DNA from 2 places in the Nocardioides segetis genome. Region 2 is predicted to be linked to the other one. Evidence: predicted binding sites of a transcription regulator. Region 2 holds the regulator's gene; the other holds the start of a gene.

Region 1 (3,203 bases), on a different contig from region 2:
TCGACGTTGTCCTGGGCCGCGTCCGAGACGGGGTCGTCGTGCAGGGTCAGGTAGTACTGGTAGGCGGAGCCGTCCGAGGAGGGGACGGGGCCGGTCACCTGGTCGACGCCCTTGGCCTCGCCGAGCGCGCTCTTGAACGACTCGAGCTGGGCGGGGGTCACCTCGGCGCCCTCGGCGTCGACGAGCACCGGCACCGGCTCGGCGGCGCCCGCGGAGAAGTGCTCCTGGAACGTCTCCATCGCCTCGGTCGACTCGACGCCCTCGGGCAGGCTGGAGTTGAAGTCGAAGGACGGGCTGAAGCTGAGGGCGAAGATCGCGAGGATCGTCATCGCACCGCCCGACACCAGCGCGGTGAGGCCGGGGCGCCGGCCCACGGTGTTGCCCAGCTTGATGAAGGTGCCGTGCTTGGGCTCCTTCTGCCACGACTTCGACGGCCAGAACAGCGCCTTGCCGAGCAGCGAGACCACGGCGGGCACCAGGGTGAGTGCCGCCAGCAGGGTCACGAACACGGCGATCGCCAGCGCGGGGCCGATGGCCCGGAAGATGCTGAGCGAGCTGAGGATCAGCGCCATGAACGCCACGATCACGGCGCCGCCGGCGGAGGCGATGGCCTCGCCGGCCCGGTCGAGGCTGTGCACGACCGAGTCCTTGACAGGCGCGCCCTGGCGCATCCGCTCGCGGTGCCGGAACAGGAAGAACAGGATGTAGTCGGTGCCGACGCCGTAGAGGACGACGATGAGGATCTGCTGCACCGAGGCGTCGGCCTTGAGCCCGAAGATGTCGTTGGCCCAGGCGATGGCGCCGGTGGCGATGGACGACACGAGCCCGACCACGACGATCGGCAGGAGGCAGATCAGCACGCTGCGGAAGATGAGGGCGAGCAGGCCGACGATGAGCACGACGGTCGCGACGCCGACGATGAGCAGCGTGCTCTCACTCGACTCCTGGGAGTCGAGGCCCTGGGGCACGGCGCCGGTCGCGCGGACCTCGAGGTCCGAGCCCTCGGTCAGCTCGTCGATGTCGTCGCGGAGCTGCTCGGCGTCGTCGAACGCCTGCGGGTCGAAGCCGGTGGCGCCGTCCGCGAGCGGGATGATCGCGAACATGACCGTGCCGTCCTCGGACAGGTTGGGCTCGCCGACCTCGTTCTGCGCGATGACCATCTGCTGGAAGGTCTTCGTGCCGAGGGTCGGCGCGAGCTCCTGGGTGAGGTCGGCGACGGCGGTCTGGTCGTCCGAGGTGAGCGCGCCACCGTCCTCGCGCTCGATGACGAGGATCGCGCCCGGGGAGAAGGCGTCGGAGAACTTGTCCTCCTGCAGCTTCAGCGCCTGGATCGACTCGTAGTGGTCGGGAAGGAACTCGGAGTTGTCCTGGGTGGACTCGAGGGCGGGCGCGGTGGCGCCCACGATCACGGCGAGGAGCACCCACGCGCCGATCACATACCAACGGAAACGGGTCACGAAGCGGCCCAGCGCAGCAAACATGTCGAGAACGCTAGTGGCCTGCCCCGACGTCAGGTCAACCGACTTTGGTCGTGATCGCGCCCTCCTGCGGGCGTGCTCTGGCACTCCCTTGCGGAGAGTGCTAGTTTCGTTTCTGGCACTCTCACCGCGAGTGTGCCAGTGCAGGACAGCTGCAGGACGCCCTGCAGGACACACAGACGTCTTAGAAAGTGGAGGTCGACATCGTGTCGGTCAACATCAAGCCGCTCGAGGACCGGATCGTCGTCAAGCCCCTCGAGGCCGAGCAGACCACCGCCTCTGGTCTGGTCATCCCCGACACGGCGAAGGAGAAGCCCCAGGAGGGCGAGGTCCTGGCCATTGGTCCCGGTCGCATCGACGACAACGGCAACCGCGTTCCGCTCGACGTGGCCGTGGGTGACAAGGTCATCTACAGCAAGTACGGCGGCACCGAGGTCAAGTACTCCGGCCAGGAGTACCTCATCCTCTCGGCCCGCGACGTCCTCGCGGTCCTGGCCTGATCCCGAAGCCTCACGCCGCCCGGGACGTCCCGCACCAGTGATCCGGTGCTCGACGTCCCGGGCGTTCGGCTTTCCACACCCAAGGAGTAAGCAGTGCCCAAGATCCTGGAGTTCGACGAGAACGCCCGGCGCGCGCTCGAGCGCGGTGTCGACGCCCTCGCCAACACCGTCAAGGTCACCCTCGGCCCCAAGGGCCGCTACGTCGTGCTCGACAAGAAGTGGGGCGCCCCGACGATCACCAACGACGGTGTGACCGTCGCGCGCGACGTCGAGCTGGACGACCCCTTCGAGAACCTCGGTGCCCAGCTCACCAAGGAGGTCGCCACCAAGACCAACGACGTCGCCGGTGACGGCACCACCACCGCGACCGTCCTCGCCCAGGCGCTGGTCCACGAGGGCCTGCGCGCCGTCGCCGCCGGCGCCAACCCGATGGGCCTCAAGCGGGGCATGGACGCCGCCGCCGGCGCGGTCGCCGACGCCCTCAAGGCCGCGGCCCGCGACGTCGACGACGAGAAGGACATCGCCTCGGTGGCGACCGTCTCCTCGCGCGACAGCCACATCGGCGAGCTGCTCGCCGAGGCCTTCGGCAAGGTCGGCAAGGACGGCGTCATCACGGTCGAGGAGTCCAACACCCCCTCGACCGAGCTCGAGTTCACCGAGGGCATGCAGTTCGACAAGGGCTACATCTCGGCGTACTTCGTCACCGACGCGGAGCGCCAGGAGGCGGTCCTCGACGACCCGTACCTCCTCATCCACCAGGGCAAGATCAGCGCCATCGCGGACCTGCTGCCGCTGCTGGAGAAGGTCATCGCCGCGGGCAAGCCGCTCTTCATCCTCTCCGAGGACGTCGAGGGCGAGGCGCTCTCGACGCTGGTCGTCAACAAGATCCGCGGCACGTTCAACGCCGTCGCGGTCAAGGCGCCCGCGTTCGGCGACCGCCGCAAGGCGATGCTGCAGGACATCGCGATCCTGACCGGTGGCCAGGTCATCTCGCCCGAGGTCGGCCTCAAGCTCGACCAGGTCGGCCTCGACGTGCTCGGCCAGGCCCGCCGCATCGTGGTCACCAAGGACAACACCACGATCATCGACGGGGCCGGCGCCGAGAGCGAGGTCGCGGGCCGCGTCGAGCAGATCAAGAAGGAGATCGAGGCCTCGGACTCCGACTGGGACACCGAGAAGCTCCAGGAGCGGCTGGCCAAGCTCTCCGGCGGCGTCGTGGTGATCA
Region 2 (3,203 bases):
GTCACGGCACAGTGCAGGTCGTTGCCGTGCCGCTCGAAGACCTCGTGCGGCGCGACGTGGATCTCGACGTACAGGTCGCCGGCGGGACCGCCGCCGGGCCCGACCTCGCCCTGCTCGCTGAGCTGCACGCGGGTGCCGTTGTCGACGCCGGCCGGGATCTTGACGGTGAGGGTGCGCCGCGAGCGGACCCGGCCGTCGCCCGCGCACTCACGGCACGGGTCGGGGATCACGGTGCCGAAGCCGCGGCAGGCGGCACAGGGCCGCAGGGTGCGGATCTCGCCGAGGAAGGAGCGCTGCACGTGGGCGACCTCACCCGCTCCACGGCAGGACTCGCAGGGCACGGGGTGGCTGCCGGGCGCGGCGCCCTCGCCGCCGCAGGTCGTGCAGCGCACGGCGGTGTCGACCTTGAGCTCGCGGGACACGCCGAAGGCGGCCTCGGCCAGCTCGACCTCGATCCGGATGAGCGCGTCCTGGCCGCGCCGCATCCGTGGCCGCGGCCCGCGTCCGGCGCCCGCACCGGCGTTGCCGCCGAAGAAGGCGTCCATGATGTCGGTGAACGAGAAGCCCGCGCCCTGACCGCCGAAGCCGCCGCCGAACGGGTCGCCGCCGCGGTCGTAGGCGGCCCGCTTGTCGGGGTCGGACAGCACCTCGTAGGCGGCGGTGACCTGCTTGAACCGCTCCTGGCTCTCCGGGTCGGGGTTGACGTCCGGGTGCAGCTGGCGAGCGAGCTTGCGGTACGCCTTCTTGATGGTGTCGGCGTCGGCGTCGCGGCCGACGCCGAGCAGCTCGTAGGGGTCCTGACTCACGTGATGTGCTCTCTCAGCTCTCGTCGAGGATGCGGGAGACGTAGCGCGCCACGGCGCGCACCGCCGCCATCGTTCCGGGGTAGTCCATGCGGGTGGGGCCGACGATCCCGAGCGCCGCGAGCGCGTCGTCGGGGCCGTAGCCGGTGGCGACGACGCTGGTCGAGGCCAGCTCCTGGATCGGCCCCTCGGCGCCGATCCGCACCGTGACCGCGCCGCCGCTGGTGGCCTCGCCGAGCAGCTTAAGGAGCACGACCTGCTCCTCCAACGCCTCGAGCAGGGGTCGGATCGAGGTCTCGAAGCTGTCGCCGAAGCGGGCCAGGTTGGCGGTGCCGCCGACCACGACGCGCTCGTCGGAGCGGTGGTCGCTCATCGCCTCGACGAGGGTCTCGACGACGGCGACCGTCGGCGGGGTCGCCGGCTCGGCTCCCTCGCCGTCGGGGACGAGTGCGTGGAGCGCGGCGACGGCGTCGGCGATCACCTCTCCGGTCGCGGCGAGGTTGATCCGGGAGCGCAGGGTGCCGAGCTCGTCGTCGCCGATGTCGGCGTCGAGCTCGACGAGGCGCTGCTCGACCCGGCCGGAGCTGAGGATCAGCACCAGCAGCAACCGCGTCGGCGTCAGCGCGACGACCTCGATGTGGCGCACCGTGGAGCGCGACAGCGTGGGGTACTGCACCACGGCGACCTGACGGGTCAGCTGGGCGAGCAGGCGCACCGAGCGGTGCACGACGTCGTCGAGGTCGACGGCCCCCTCGAGGAAGCCGGCGATGGCGCGACGCTCGGCCGACGAGGTCGGCTTGACCGTCGAGAGCCGGTCGACGAAGAGCCGGTAGCCCTTGTCGGTCGGCACCCGCCCGGCACTCGTGTGGGGCTGATGGAGGTAGCCCTCCTCCTCGAGCGCCGCCATGTCGTTGCGGATCGTCGCCGGCGACACGTTGAGGTGGTGGCGCTCGACCAGCGCCTTCGACCCGACCGGCTCCTCGGTCGCCACGTAGTCCTCGACGATCGCGCGGAGTACGGCGAGCCTGCGGTCCTCCTGCATGGCCACCTCCTGGCTGTCGTCTCGGGCGGGCACGGCCGGATCTGGCACTCCGTCGCCGTGAGTGCCAATCCTAGCGCCCGCGCCCGCGACCGCCGCCTTCCGTGCCGCGTGCCCCGCGCCGCGCACGCTGCGCCCCTACCAGGGGAGGCCGCCCTTCCGCACCGCGCCGCGATCAAGTAGGTTAGGCTCACCTAAACTTCTGGAGGAGCCCGGACCAGGTCCGGGCGAAGGAGAGGTCATGACGGTCGACCCCGGTCTCGACGTACGACGCATCGCCGCCGCGGCGCGCAGCATCCTGGCCTGTCCCGCGGAGGTCCAGCTGGTCGTGGACGGCATCGACGACCCCGACACCATCGCCGGCGGCCTCGACCCGGCCGGCCTGGAGATGCAGGACCACGGCGGCCGGCCGCTTCTCTCCTGTCCCGCCGACTCGGCGCTCGCCACCGCGGCCACCGACCGGCGGGGCGCCCTGCTGACCCTGACCAGCGGCCTGGGGGCGCCGGGCTCGGCCGACCGCGACGCGACGCTGACCCTCTCCGGGCGTCTCGAGGCGCTCGGACTGGAGCAGTGCGAGTGCTGCGACGAGGTCCGGATGCGGGTCGGCATCCACCTCGACTTCGCCCTTCTCTCCCGTGCGAGCGCCCCGGAGCACGCGCCCGACGAGACGCGTGTCCGGGTGCCCCTCGGCGCCTTCGCCGACACCGAGCACGACCTCAACCGCGGCTTCCTCCAGCGCTCGACCGAGCACGCCAACCTCTGTCACCAAGACGAGCTCCGCCGCGCCGTCTCCTCGATGACCCACACCCGGCTCGGGGAGGTGGTCGGCGTCCAGCTGGCCGACCTGCACGCCGCCGGCGTCACCCTCCACTGGGTCGACCTCACCGGCGCCCACAGCGCGCAGCTGCGCTTCCCTCGCCCCGCCGCGTCCGCGGCCGAGCTGGGTGACCTGCTGCGCACGGAGCTGCACGCCGGGCTGTGCTGAGATCGGCCGGGGCGACCGGCACCCGCGCGCCGGCCGACCCCCGTACCCTGACCCCGTGCCGGCTTTCACCGAGGTAGCGGACCGGGTCTGGGTGCGCCGCGTCCCGTCGTACGACGTCAACCTGACCGTCGTCGGCGGTGAGCGCGGTCTCGTGGTGGTCGACACGCTGTCCAGCGCCGCGGAGGCCCGGGCCGCGATCGCGGCGATCGGCGATCTCCGGGCGGGGGCGGTCGTCGCCGTGGTCAACACCCACGACCACTTCGACCACGTCCTCGGCAACGCCACCTTCCGGGAGCGGTACGACGACCCGCCGGTGCACGCGACCGAGGAGGCCGCGGCGCGAACCGATCCGGCGGCACCGCCAGCCGACCGCACC

Evidence for each region. Region 2 encodes HrcA, which represses chaperone genes, less so after heat shock. Its sites were predicted from a motif close to TTGGCACTCGNNNNNNNCGAGTGCCAA; they were not measured.
Region 1: the regulator HrcA is predicted to act here: its motif matches at 1,559-1,585, upstream of groES (co-chaperone GroES).

The regions. Positions count from the first base shown of each region.
Region 1 is NZ_JBNINR010000022.1:44,178-47,380, reverse strand. It holds gene ACPZVR_RS23985 (MMPL family transporter) at 1-1,481, opposite strand, end outside; gene groES (co-chaperone GroES) at 1,685-1,978, shown strand; gene groL (chaperonin GroEL) at 2,072-3,203, shown strand, end outside.
Region 2 is NZ_JBNINR010000013.1:50,452-53,654, reverse strand. It holds gene dnaJ (molecular chaperone DnaJ) at 1-806, opposite strand, end outside; gene hrcA (heat-inducible transcriptional repressor HrcA) at 820-1,845, opposite strand; gene ACPZVR_RS19370 (hypothetical protein) at 2,084-2,827, shown strand; gene ACPZVR_RS19365 (MBL fold metallo-hydrolase) at 2,883-3,203, shown strand, end outside.